Regions from separate parts of the Succiniclasticum sp. genome, predicted to be linked through region 2. Evidence: riboswitches for the same ligand, from Rfam matches in the RefSeq annotation. Region 2 holds a riboswitch; each other region holds the start of a gene.
What was found. A riboswitch is a leader RNA that binds a small molecule or an ion and turns the genes downstream of it on or off. The one in region 2 is predicted to bind cobalamin.
Positions count from the first base shown of each region.

Region 1: another riboswitch for cobalamin. It lies ahead of ACZOWY_RS02325 (methylmalonyl-CoA mutase family protein); the one in region 2 lies ahead of ACZOWY_RS01495 (hypothetical protein).
Region 3: another riboswitch for cobalamin. It lies ahead of ACZOWY_RS08680 (TonB-dependent receptor); the one in region 2 lies ahead of ACZOWY_RS01495 (hypothetical protein).

Region 1 covers NZ_DBMCWA010000003.1:15,137-19,497, reverse strand. Annotated here, with positions in the region: gene scpA (methylmalonyl-CoA mutase) at 1-919, opposite strand, end outside; gene ACZOWY_RS02325 (methylmalonyl-CoA mutase family protein) at 919-3,144, opposite strand; gene ACZOWY_RS02320 (hypothetical protein) at 3,467-3,607, opposite strand; cobalamin riboswitch at 3,566-3,746, opposite strand; gene ACZOWY_RS02315 (ABC transporter substrate-binding protein) at 4,128-4,361, shown strand, end outside.
Region 2 covers NZ_DBMCWA010000002.1:53,626-57,986, forward strand. Annotated here, with positions in the region: gene pssA (CDP-diacylglycerol--serine O-phosphatidyltransferase) at 1-191, shown strand, start outside; gene ACZOWY_RS01490 (glycosyltransferase family 2 protein) at 329-1,612, shown strand; cobalamin riboswitch at 1,885-2,050, shown strand; gene ACZOWY_RS01495 (hypothetical protein) at 2,460-2,732, shown strand; gene ACZOWY_RS01500 (autotransporter outer membrane beta-barrel domain-containing protein) at 4,321-4,361, shown strand, end outside.
Region 3 covers NZ_DBMCWA010000013.1:86,022-90,382, forward strand. Annotated here, with positions in the region: gene ACZOWY_RS08670 (MerR family DNA-binding transcriptional regulator) at 1-417, opposite strand, end outside; gene ACZOWY_RS08675 (class I SAM-dependent methyltransferase) at 663-1,496, shown strand; cobalamin riboswitch at 1,515-1,676, shown strand; gene ACZOWY_RS08680 (TonB-dependent receptor) at 1,850-4,039, shown strand; gene ACZOWY_RS08685 (ABC transporter substrate-binding protein) at 4,226-4,361, shown strand, end outside.

The DNA of each region.
Region 1 (4,361 bases), on a different contig from region 2:
CCGCACGCATCTTGGCAACTTCCATGAAGTAGTTCTTGCCCATATCCCAGAAGAAGGACAGACGTTTTGCGAAGGCGTCAACCTTCAGGCCTGCTCTTTCACCGGTGCGGATGTATTCCATGCCGTCGGCCAGCGTGTAACCTAATTCCAGATCGCAGGTAGCGCCGCATTCCTGAATGTGGTAACCGGAAATGGAAATGGAGTTGAACTTCGGCATGTAGTTGGTGGTGTACTCGAAAATGTCGCCGATGATACGCATGGACATATCAGGCGGATAAATGTAAGTGTTACGTACCATGAATTCCTTCAGAATATCGTTCTGGATGGTACCGGCCATGATCTTCTTGTCTACGCCCTGTTCTTCACCGGATACGATGAAGAAGGACAGAATCGGAAGAACCGCGCCGTTCATGGTCATGGATACGGACATCTGATCCAGCGGAATACCGGAGAACAGGATGTTCATATCCAACATGGAGCAAACGGATACGCCTGCTTTACCAACGTCGCCGACTACACGGGGGTTATCCGCGTCGTAGCCGCGATGGGTCGGCAGGTCGAAAGCGATAGACAGGCCTTTCTGGCCCGCTGCCAGGTTGCGGCGGTAGAAAGCGTTGGATTCTTCTGCGGTGGAGAAACCGGCATACTGACGTACCGTCCAGGGACGGAATACGTACATGGTGGAGTACGGTCCACGCAGGAACGGAGGAATACCGCTCATGAAATCCAGATGGTTGCATTTTTTGTAAATTTCAGCAGTGTACAGCGGATCAACCGGGATACGTTCGAGGGTTGTACCTTTCAGGGCATCCCAGTTTTCACCGGTTTTCTTCTCCAAACCTTTCTTCCAGTCCTCATAGGAGCAGGAAGGGTGTTCGGGAAAGCTAATCTTGGTGAAATCAGGATTCAGATTTGCCATTATTCAATCATCCCCTTCCTCTTCTGCAAGTCTTTCAGAATATCAAAGCAGTTGGCAGATACGCTGATGAAGTCGTCCACACCTGCGTCCAGATACGTCTGTTTCATATCTTTGGCAGGAGCGCCGGCCAGGAACAGTTTCATGGTCGGGTTAGCAGCCTTCAGCAACGGAGCCATGCCCGGTACGTCTTCCGGATAGGTAGCGTCGGTGGAGCAGATAACTGCGCAGTCATACGGAGTGCCTGCTTCGTCGATGCCGGCCTTGAGGGCAGCCGCAGCTTTTTCCCAACGGGAATTGGGTTTGCCTTCGTCGTCCTGGAAGCCGTTATTCAGATGCACGTTGAATTCGCCAACCTGCAGGAAGCTGGTGGAGAAGTCAGCGCGGGCTTTATGCTGCGGAATCGGGCCCATGTTAGCCAGGAACACTTCCACATTCTTGCCGGTCTTGGCAATATAGGCTTCGGTATCTTTGCGCAGGGCTTCGAACCGTTCGGTCCAATGATGTTCCGCAATCGGTTCTACGGTTACGTCGCAGCAGCAGCCGCAAGCTTCTTTTGCAGCCGCTTTGGCAACCTGACCAATCGTGGCGCCGGCAGCAAATGCTTCCGCTTCCGCGTCAACCAGAACGTCCGCAGCAGCAGCCTTAACAGCAGCCAGTTTTGCTTCCGCTTCTTTTGCATCAACGTCAGCTTCATATTTTTCAACTGCAGCAGCCAGGATCTTTTTGATTTCTTCGGTATTTTCCGGACGGGGATCCAGCGGTTCTTCCGTCATATTCGGATACATATTAACGCCGACTGCGCGGTCTTTACGCAGTTCCAGCGCTTTGAAGCGGGCAGCCAGGACATCAGCGATGCCTTTCTGGATACTGCCGTCTTTCAGGGCAGCGATAACGCCGCCAGCTGCTTCTACTTCCTGGAATTTAGCCCAAATCTTTTCGGTGATCTGCTTGGTCAGCGCTTCTACTGCCCAGGAGCCGCCGGCCTGATCGATAGGCGCCTGCATGCCGAATTCTTCCTGCAGCATGATATGGATGTTACGGGCAATACGGCGGGAGAAGGTGTCGCCTTTGCGGATCAGTTCGTCAAAAGGTTCATTTTCAAAGGTGTTAACACCGCCAACTACGCTGGAGAACGACTGGGTGCAGTTACGCAGCATGTTAACATAGGGGTCGATTACCGTCTTAGTGAAGGTTGCCGGGCGACCATGCACGAAGGAAGCACGGTCTGCTTCTTCCGCGCCGAATTCCTTCATGATGTTGGCCCAGATCTGACGGGCTGCACGCAGTTTTGCGATTTCCATGAAGAAGTTGGCACCCTGGTTGAATTCGAAGGCAATCGCCTGGGAAATGTCATGGATATCCAGACCGCGTTTCATCATCTGGCGTACATATTCAACCGCTACCGCATAGGTATAGGCAACTTCCTGAACGCTTTCCGCTCCGCCCAGGGAGAATACGGTGCTGCGAACCAGGATGGTGCGCAGGCCGGGAGCGTTTTTCTTCGCCCATTTGATTACGCCTGCCATCTGATCATACAGAGCATCCAGGCTTTCAGCCGTCTTGCCGTTCTTTACCAGCTCGCCGATGGGGTCGGCACCGATAATACCATGCAGCTTTTCAATCTTCTTGCCGGCAGCTTTCAGCGCGGCTACGGTCATAGCCAGCAGACGGGCAGAACCTTCCCCTGTATATAACATATAGGGAATCTTTTCCAGATCTAGCCCATCCAGCATGGTATGCATGTCCTCCAGCGTGGTCAGGCTTACGCCTTTATCGCCGGGTTTTTCAGCATCTTTTACGTCCACGCCTGCCAGGGTAGCACTGTCAACCCGTACGTGATAAACCGTGCTGCCTTTGGAAATTTCAAATTTCAGCAGTTCATTGTTTTCCTGCGGTTCGGTGAGATCGCATGCCTGCGCAATGCCCCAGGGTTCATGAACATACCCATTCACCGTGCTGCCGCGCAGGAAATCGCCCATGCCAGGATAATCATCCGTAGGCAGGATGTCTTTCCATTTACGCAGAGTGTAAATGGGATCGAAGGTAATGCCTTCATAGTTTTTGGTGTACATCATCTTGTCAAAAGGCTTGCCTTTTAACAGTTCGTTACAGGCCGCCACCCATTCTTCCGGCGTGGGGACTGTAAACTCATCAAACGGAACATCCGGGTAAGACGCGTTTTGTTCGGACTTACGCAGAAGTTCTTCCAACTCCTTGTCAGTCATCGGCTTGGATTTGGACTGCTCGATGTTGGTTTCTTCAGCCATAAACAATTTACCTCCTCATATAGAATAGTGATTCTCCTTCCGGGAAATGCGCCCGGTCGCTGAATCTATGTAAAACCACCCGTCGCCGGATGGATATTACCGCATAAAAAAACAAGCTCGTGTGAGAGTGATCACTGCCGCTGCCCCGATTCCCCTCTTTTACCTTCAGACCCGTGCGGGTAACAAAGTGTCCGGCTCTGTTACCCCGCACGTAAATTCGGAAGGTTTGAGAATGGCAAATCATTATATGACGGTTGTCCAGGCCGTAATATAAACTGAATTAAAAAACGTCTTTTCGTTTATGAAAAGACGGTTTGAAGGCAGCTGCCAGCCGGTTACCGGCCACGCAGTCATCTCCTCCCCGTCGCTCGCGGGTTAAGAAATGGGTTCCATACAGGCAGTTCTTCTGACTTGGATTCATCACTCGCTTCGCCTTCCCAAAACCTTGGTTTCAGTGACACGCTTGAAGCTCGCTCCCCCTTACAGCGGCGGGACCGCGCCGGACTTGCACCGGACTTCTCTGTTGGGCCCTTGCGGGCACCTGTATTTATTGTTGTATTAAATTTTAACTTACCCTTCACCGGAAAACTGTCTGACTCTCTTTCAACCATCACAGTTTCTCAGCTCATTATTATAATAATAATTATTATTAAGAATGTCAAGCTATTTATTAATTTTTGTCAAAAGATTATTAATTTTACTTGCTATCAATAACTGGTATCGTTAGCAGGTTGTTTTGCATATGGCAGACCTGATCATTAAAATATATTATACTTTTTTTGTTTTAACTATTGTGGAAATACATACTTTTTGATAAAATTGTTCTGATAAATCAGTAATTATAAATCAGTAATTATTTTGTTTTACGAATTATATTATATAAGGATATTATATAATTCATTAATCTACTCTCACAATCCTACGGAAAAGGAGTCTGTGTAATGAAAAGAAAATTGAGAACTGTTTGCGCCTTATCTCTTGCCGGCCTATTGCTTTTCTCCCTCAGTGGCTGCGGCAGCGAAAAGAAAGAATCACTGAAGCCCGGTACGCAGAAACTGACGGTTTACTGGGGTGCTTTAGAAGATTTCATGGCCGCAGATGTGGCTGCCTTTGAAAAGGAAACGGGAATTAAAGTGACTGCCGTGCGCATGTCTTCAGGCGAAACCCTTCAACGA
Region 2 (4,361 bases):
GCAATGTAAAGTTTCCGGACTTTAAAGGAAAAGGCAATCCCATGTACCGGTATCCGGTTATATTAGCGGTTTTAATCGGTGCGTACCTGTTATGGCAGCGGCCTTCCGGCTGGCCGTTTGTATGTATGTTTACCTATTTTATCGCCGGTGTCATAAATGCAGTTTATTGTATGTTGTTTGTAAAAGAATAATAGATCAGTCTGTTACACTTTATGCAGAATCGTGTTCTGCATAACATTCTCACAGAGAAACGACGGTCCCACCTGCCGGGTGCGGTCTTTGGTTTCTTCTTGTAACTTTAAGGAAAGGACAGGGTGCATAGGTCCAAATGCATTTTAATTACGATGTGGTGATGATCCCACTGCAATTGATCATCGTATTCTTTACCATCTATTATTTTGTGGTTTCCTGGTTCGGCCTCTTCGGCAAAATGAAAGAGACGAAACAGTTTGCGGAAAAGAGCACGTTTGCATTGGTTGTCTGCGCCCATAACGAGCAGCAGGTCATCGCACAGCTGGTTGAAAATCTGAAACAGCTGAACTATTCGGATAAGCTGTACGATATTTTCGTAGTAGCGGACAATTGCGTGGATAAAACGGCAGAAGTCGCACGTAACGCCGGCGCCATCGTTTACGAACGGTTCAGCGAAACAGGAAAGGGCAAAGGCTTTGCCATGGACTGGATGTTCCAGCGCCTGTTCGGACTGGAGCGCCAGTATGACGCAGTCTGCATATTCGATGCCGATAATCTGGTGCATCCCGACTTCCTGAAGATCATGAACAATCATCTGTGCAGCGGGGAACGCCTCATTCAGGGTTATATGGATTCCAAAAATCCTACCGATACCTGGGTATCCGGCATGTTTTCCATTTCTTTCTGGATCGTAAACCACATCTGGCATCTGGCAAAATATAACATCGGTCTGTCCTGCGTGTTAGGGGGCACCGGCATGTGCATCGATACCAGACTGCTGAAGCAGTACGGCTGGGGCGCTACCTGCCTGACCGAAGACATGGAGTTCACCATGAAGGCCCTGATGGAAAACATTCCTACTACCTGGGCCCATGACGCAGTCATCTATGATGAAAAACCTCTGACCTTCAAAGCGGCCTGGAACCAGCGCAAACGTTGGGCGCAGGGTCATTTTGACGTAGCCAACCGTTACATCCCGAAAATGTTGTGGAAGGGGATTACCGAGCACAACATCGTGGTGCTGGACGGTATGATCAATCTGGTACAGCCGTATTTCCTGCTGCTGTCCACCTTCTTTGTCATCTGCACGTACATTTACAATCTGGTTCCTTTCTACACAAACGTATTGTATGAAGTGCTTCCCATCCAGGTTTGGCAGATCATCGGCGTAGGGCAGTACATCTTCCCGGTCGCGGTGCTCTGGAAGATTCGCGCTTCCTTTAAATCCTGGCTGTATCTTCTGGCATATCCCATCTTCATTTACAGCTGGATCCCCATCGTGATGCTCGGTTTCCTGCATCGGAACGAACACGAATGGTGCCACACTTTACACACCCGCAGCATCAGCTTCGACGATGTGATCATCCCGGATGACGTGGTAAACGTAGGCCCGAAGCAGGTCGCGTTTAAGAAAAAATAATGGAGTTTCCGTATAATCTTTAATTAAAACCAAAACTATCCGGCGCAAACTGAAACGTTTTCCCCTTTTCTGAAAACAGAAGGGGAATTTTTTTTTGTGTTTTTTTGGTTTACCAATTGGCTATTAAAATCACATTTTTGAAACCGCAGGCAAAAATAATAAAAAAGGCGCTTGACAATTTATACAGGATTAAGTAGAATTAAGAATATAAAGCTAATTAATATTAATTTCTAATTAATGTTTAATTACGTTTTGCTTTATGTACCTTGTCAAATACACAGAGGGGTAATAGAGGCCGCAAGGCCAAGTGGGGAATCCGGTGGGAATCCGGAACTGCTACCGCAACTGTATGGGGAGTTTTGTTATCGCAGTCCTCTCACAAAGGGATAACAGAATGATGAACTCAGCCAGAGTGCCACCTATTATCGACTACCCTGAAACCTTGCGAGTACAAGCTGGGGTATATCTGATTCGGAAGGACTGTCGCAGTGTAACTGTATGACATGCTTTTGGAGCAGTGTGTTTCGTATTGACAAAAACGGGACTCATTGTCTTTGTATCGGAAATGACAGGCGATATGTGTGTCCTTTTCACGTACCGTCTTGTTAAGTATACCCAAATTCGCATATTACTGTTAACTACCGGTTCTTCTTAATCAACAGAGGAATCGGTTTTTTGTTTTTCTGATACTGGTTATACCTGCCAGCCGGTACTTAAAAGGAGGGATGCCTGTGAGCGTGAGCCAGGGTGGAATGAAAACTGTATGATGAAAAGCTTCGTTGTGAAACGGCTAATTGAAGCCGGTTAATGTTAAAGTTATGGCGTTTAAAGTAAAGGAGGACTAAACATGGCTACTGCTACAAAATTTGTCTTTGGTGTTGTTAATTCTGCTTATACGAAAGGCGCAATCGGAACCTGCCTGTCCAACGGGACACAGAAAACGGTGGCTCTGAAAAAATATGGTGGATCAAGTAATGATTTTGGTGGAGACCCTCATGTATTGGCACTGAATACGAACTTAACGGTTAACTCTTTTGGTACTATTCCTGCAGGAACGGTACAAACAGTTCTTCGGCCTCATCTGACACGTGAAGAAATCGAGGCCATGCGCAAAGAGTAAAAATCTTTAGTTATTGATAAAACTTTTATAATAGGGGATATCGTTGGCAAGGTAACTTGTCAACGATATCCTAAATAATTATTTTAAGAAGGGGAAAAATATGAAACGCCACTACTCAAAAAGGAAATATTTTTATAATCTTGAAAAAAGAATAAAACATTTCCTTCGGGCAGGATGTATTATACCAATCTGTTTTATTACAGCTGTTCCCTATGTACATGCCGAAACATTAACCGAAACGAAAGGAAATGCCAGCTATTACATGGAACCAGGGGATATACCTTATGCTAAAGACATGTACAGGTTGAGCTATAATAAAAGTTATAATGTCCTCAAATCCGCAGATGCAGATTTGTTAAAAGTATTAGATTACAATCCGGAATATTCATTGAATCCCATATATGGCGGTAAAGATTTTACATATGGTATTGATTATGCGTATGATTTATCAGATAGTACTGATGACGATTTACCTAATTCTGTGGTAGCAAGATATTATAATCCTGACAAGCAAAAAAATGAATATAAAGTACTGGTTATCCAAAGCAACTCGGGTCCTCTTTGGAATAAAAATCTTGCAAATGAGTATATATTTCATAACCCGGTTTATGCACAGGAGTTATATCGGTTGATACACGAAGAAGATACGGAAGGCATCAGCACATATATGAAAAAATATTTGCCAAAATATTATGTGGTTTCGCTGTCACAAGAAGAATTAAATCGTGCCAATGATTTGATGAATAGTTGGGATCCTAACCGCTGGTATGGCGAAGAAAATGATTTTACAGATTATATGAATGAACACCCAGAAAAATATTCAGAACTTGATGTTGTGCATTCATTGCAGGATTCTGGTTCGAGCATTCAAATTGGCGATGTTCAAAAGACATATAATTCCAAACAAGTTATGGATAATGAACATTGGGCACCAATGGACAGAACTATATGCGTAACTGGAGGAGAACGAGCACCTTTTGAAAATCAAGAAGAATATTCGGTTAATACATACTGGTTTGTAAAAAACGGCATATTAACACCTGGAACTTCTTACGATGAAGATTTTTCTCAATGGGGAGATGATTTTAGTGGTGAAACGTCATTATTTTATGAAAGCACAACGGATAAACAACCTATCATGGATGAATCCAAAACAGCTATAACAATAGGAAATCTTACTACCGGCAAAAACAGTGTGATTAATATGAGTTGGGCCAATACAAATCCTGTAACTGGTAATACGGGCTTTAATTCTATTGGATATAATGCTTTTCGTTCTGATGTTATGACCGATAGTGATGGGAACAATTCAGACATAATGACCCAGGTAGCCAGAACAATGATTATTGATAAAGCAAGTTTAGGGGAAGGGACAACTTTTCGTTTAGGCGGTTATAGTAGCATAGAACCAGAATACGATCTCAATGGTAATTTTATTGGGAAACATAATTTCTATTCAGCAAACTTTGATTCTGTATATATTAAAGATGCAGAAGCTTTTAACAAAACCAATTCTTCTACAAATCTTTATATCCAATTAGGATATGTACCCGGAATTGAAAAGGGAAATTCTTATGGAGGTATAGACTTGCAAGGGGATACTACTGATCCCGATCCAATTTATCAAGG
Region 3 (4,361 bases), on a different contig from region 2:
GGCGCTGCGCTGGCAATATATCCGGTGACGGGGAATCAGCATAATGCTATTAATAGGAAAACTGTTCGATTTCTGAATAGAGGAAATTTTAGACTGAAGACATTCGATTTTTTGCGATAGTGATTGCACAGTCTCATTATACTCAAAGATTTTGTCTTTCAGCATTTCTGTCAATTTTTCATTGGAAGGGCTTTTGTTATACTCGGCCAGCAGATGCCCTTGAATATTCAGTTTTCGCAAGGCAAGCAGGATACTGAATAAAACAATTTGATCTGCCGAATAATATCGATAACCGTTTTCCTTTTTATAGGCAGGCGCGAAAATTCCCTGATTGTCATAATAAATCAGGGTTTGTTTATCAATATTAAACATTTTGGCAAATTCTACAGGCGTATAATACTGTTCCCGTATTCCCATGGCCGTACTCCGAATTTTAATAGAAATAATTTTTAATTAATTTTGACGGCTTAATAGTTTATATTAATTATAAACTTTTTTTCCTGCAAAGACAATAGAAGATTGTTTTCTTTAAATTTATAGGAAATAAATCTGTTTTTCCCCTGAAAAACAAAGATACGGTAAATAAATATCAAAAAAATACGCTTGACTTTATAGCGGCTATATTGATTAGAGTTATACCAAAGGAAGCAGGGAGTTTGTATATGTATCAGTTAAATGCGGTAAATTTGGATGATTTGTGGCAAAAAGACCAGGGATGGGATGCAGAACGTAAATCGGGTCGTAAATTTGACGACAAGGTGGAATTGGATTTTTGGGAAAAACTGGCGCCCACATATTCCAAACAATATAATCTGTACAGGGACTCTTTAATCTTGCAGGACAAGTTGAAAGGAGTCTTTGGCGAAGGCCGGAAGATTATTGATGTAGGTTGCGGATCAGGTAATTTTTCCATACCTCTTTCTAAGTATTCAAAAGAAATCCTTGCTTTGGATTTTTCACCGGCCATGCTGGAGCAACTAGCAATAAGCATGAAGCAGGAGAAACGTGAAAACATCCGTATGATTTGCTCTAAATGGGAAGATTTTGCGGAAGATTATCCGGCGGACTTTGTCCTTGCGGTCAATTCTTTGTACAGGGTCTGCTATATGAGGCAGGTTCTTTCAAAAATTTCTGCTTATGGAAGAAAGGGTTTTGTTATTGTCAGGACCTTATTGCGACCGCAGATGTATGAGTTGTACAGGGATCTGGGACTTTCCTACCGGTTTAACAACGATTATATCCTTGTGCCGATGATGCTTTGGGATATGGGTATTAATGCAAATGTAGAATATATAACCTATACCAGAAGGAAAAGGTATAATGATTTTTCCGAAGTGGAAGCAGAGATGAAGAATGATCTGGGAGAACTATCTTTTTTGAATTTTAATGATCAGCTTTCGGAAAAATTCATGCAGAATGTAATAGAAGAAAAAAATGGCTTTGCTTATGATTCGAAACGGGTAGTACAAATTATTTCGTATATAAAAGAACGCTGAAGAACTGACAGTTTTTTAAATCTAATATTTTTTTACGGTGCAGTAATGCTTAAAATGCCAACAGGTGAAAAGCCTGTGCTGTCCCGCAGCTGTAAACATTATTCTGGCGGATTGGAATCGAAACCCATCTGAAACGATTGAATGTTAAGCCAGCAGGTATGCCGTATTGACCGGAATATAAACATTTTGCGAGTGACGAAATGGCGGGAGACAGAGAGAATCTACGCCTTTTTGTTGCTTACAAAAGGGCGTTTTTGTTTACCGGGAATAAGGTTGTTCCGCTGAGTAGGGCAGGATCATGCAAGACTGGCTGCAGGAAAGGTGTGCAATAATATTAATAGGAGGAAGACACTATGAAAAAACGTTCTAAAGGCATGTTGATGGCCGCTCTGATTTGCGGAATCATTATGCCGGTGTTGTATGGCGGAGCGGTTGCTCATGCCGAAAAAACACATTCATTCGATTTGCCGACGATTATTGTTGAAGCGGAAGGAAATGTTGTGGAACTTCCCGGCGGTATAGTGAATGAAACAGCAAAGATGGGTGTTTTCGGAAATAAAAGCCTGATGGAAATACCCTATTCGGAAATGAGCATGACGCAAAAAGCGGTGGAGACTTTCGTGAACCCGGCAGGACCGTTGCAGAGTGTACTGATCAACAATCCGTCTATCCGGACCAGTTCTACGTCTCCCATGTATTCCGATTTTTCCATGCGCGGGATTAACATGAACGGCAACCATATGATGCTGAATGGGATTCCCAGCCTGTTCTACCAGTTCGCTGAACCCCGTTCCCATTTTATTGAACGTATTGATATCACCTCCGGCCCTAACGCAGGCGTTAACGGTGTAAGCATGTCTAACAACGGCACCAACAGCGGTGCCACACCGGCTCCCGGTACGATTAACGTTGTGACCAAGCGTGCCAAAGATACTCCCATTACCCGTTATACCCAGACATTTACCGGTCGCGGAAACTTTGGTGAATATATTGATGTAGGCCGCCGCTTTGGCAAAAACAAAGAATGGGGCGTCCGTATCAATGGCGAATATTTGGATGGCGAACTTTCATCCAGAAAAGCAAAGGATAAAGAAAGAAATATTTTTGTAAATCTTGATCACCGCAGTGAAAAGAGCAACACCAATATTTTCCTGGGTCATTGGGATAAAAGAGTATATCACGGACAGCGCTGGTTCACATATAATGGAAAGAGTGATCTTCTGCCTGAATCGCCGAATTCCAAAAACAATTATGATTTTGACGGAACTGTAAAATATATGCGTGGATGGATGTTTACGATTAATCATGATCAGAAGATCGGGAAAAATCTGGATTGGTTTGTGAATGCGGGTCATCATTATCGTACGGGCTACAAATATAATTCATCGTCAGCGTTAAAATTTAACGAGTTTGGAAAATTTGACAGCTCCAATGTATCCAACGCACAGGCTGAAGAAGGAAACAACACCTACATTCAGACAGGAATAAGAGGAAAATTTAAGACGGGCATTATAGATCACAATGTGTCTCTGTCCTTTGACCGTTCCTATGCGAAATACTGGAATAATACCCATAACAGCGCCAAAGGAACAATAGGCGGCGATTTATATAACGGCGTAGCTTACCTGGCTGGTTTTGAAATTCCGGAGCTTCGTACACCTACATTGCAGTGGGACGAGGTCAATACAGGTATTACCATCGGCGATTCCATGAAAATCGGCAAGAAGTGGAATGTTTCTATAGCTGCTTCCAGAAAGCATGAAAACTTCAAAAACGAAGTAAACGGACAGAAGATTAAAAACAATAATATTCTTCCGACTTACGGCGTAACTTATCAGCCCACGGAAAACATAGCCATTTATGCTGGTCACACGGAAGCATTCTCAAGAGGTGCTGTAGTTTCGGGTACAAAATATGTAAATAACGGTGATACTCTTGATCCTTCTACCAGTAAACAGAATGAAATCGGCGTTAAGATAAAGAGCGGAAAGACACTGACGACTTTCAGTATTTTTGATATTGACCAACAAAGTATTATTGATACTGATTTGGGCGGTGGTATGTATCGCAGAGCTATTGATGGACGTGAACGGTTCCGCGGCGCTGAATTAACCTTTAACGGAAAACCGCATGACAAGTGGACATATACCGGCGGCATAATGTATTTAGATAATGAACGGCGTAAAACAGCCGGCGGCACCAATGACGGGAAATTTGTCAACGGCGTCGCCAAATGGAGCGGGGTGTTAGGTCTGATTTATGAGCCGGACGATAAATGGGGCATCATGGGCCGTGTAGTTACCTGCGGCAAGTCATTTATTGATAACACGTCTTCCCCCACGGGCAAAACAAGAATTCCTGCTTACGCGACCCTGGATTTGGGTGTAAACTACAAGGCGAAGATGGGCAAGATTCCTGTAACAGTATCCGCAACATGTTTCAATGTTTTGAATAAGGATTACTGGATGGGCAGAGGCAGTTCTACGACCTTTGGTCTTTCCATGCCCAGAACCTTCCTGGTATCCGCAACCTTTGATCTGTGATAAAATGTAGGTAATATCATACACCCCCCAGAGAGTATTCCGGGGGGTGTAATCGCATTTTTGATTGTTACGAAACATAAGAGGCTGAAATAGTCCTTTCGTAAGAATATTTATAATCTGTAAAACGGTATGAATGCCATGCAGAAGAAGAGATTTTTTATAACAATAGTTTTATTGGCAGTATGTTTGTTTGCTGTAATCATTTCTTTGTCGGGCTGCAAGAAGCAGCAGGCTGTCACGGAAGATGCGGAAATCATTCTGGCTGCCGGCAGGGATCTGGCCCCCGGTTATAAAGATCCTTATTTTTCTACGGTAATCCTGA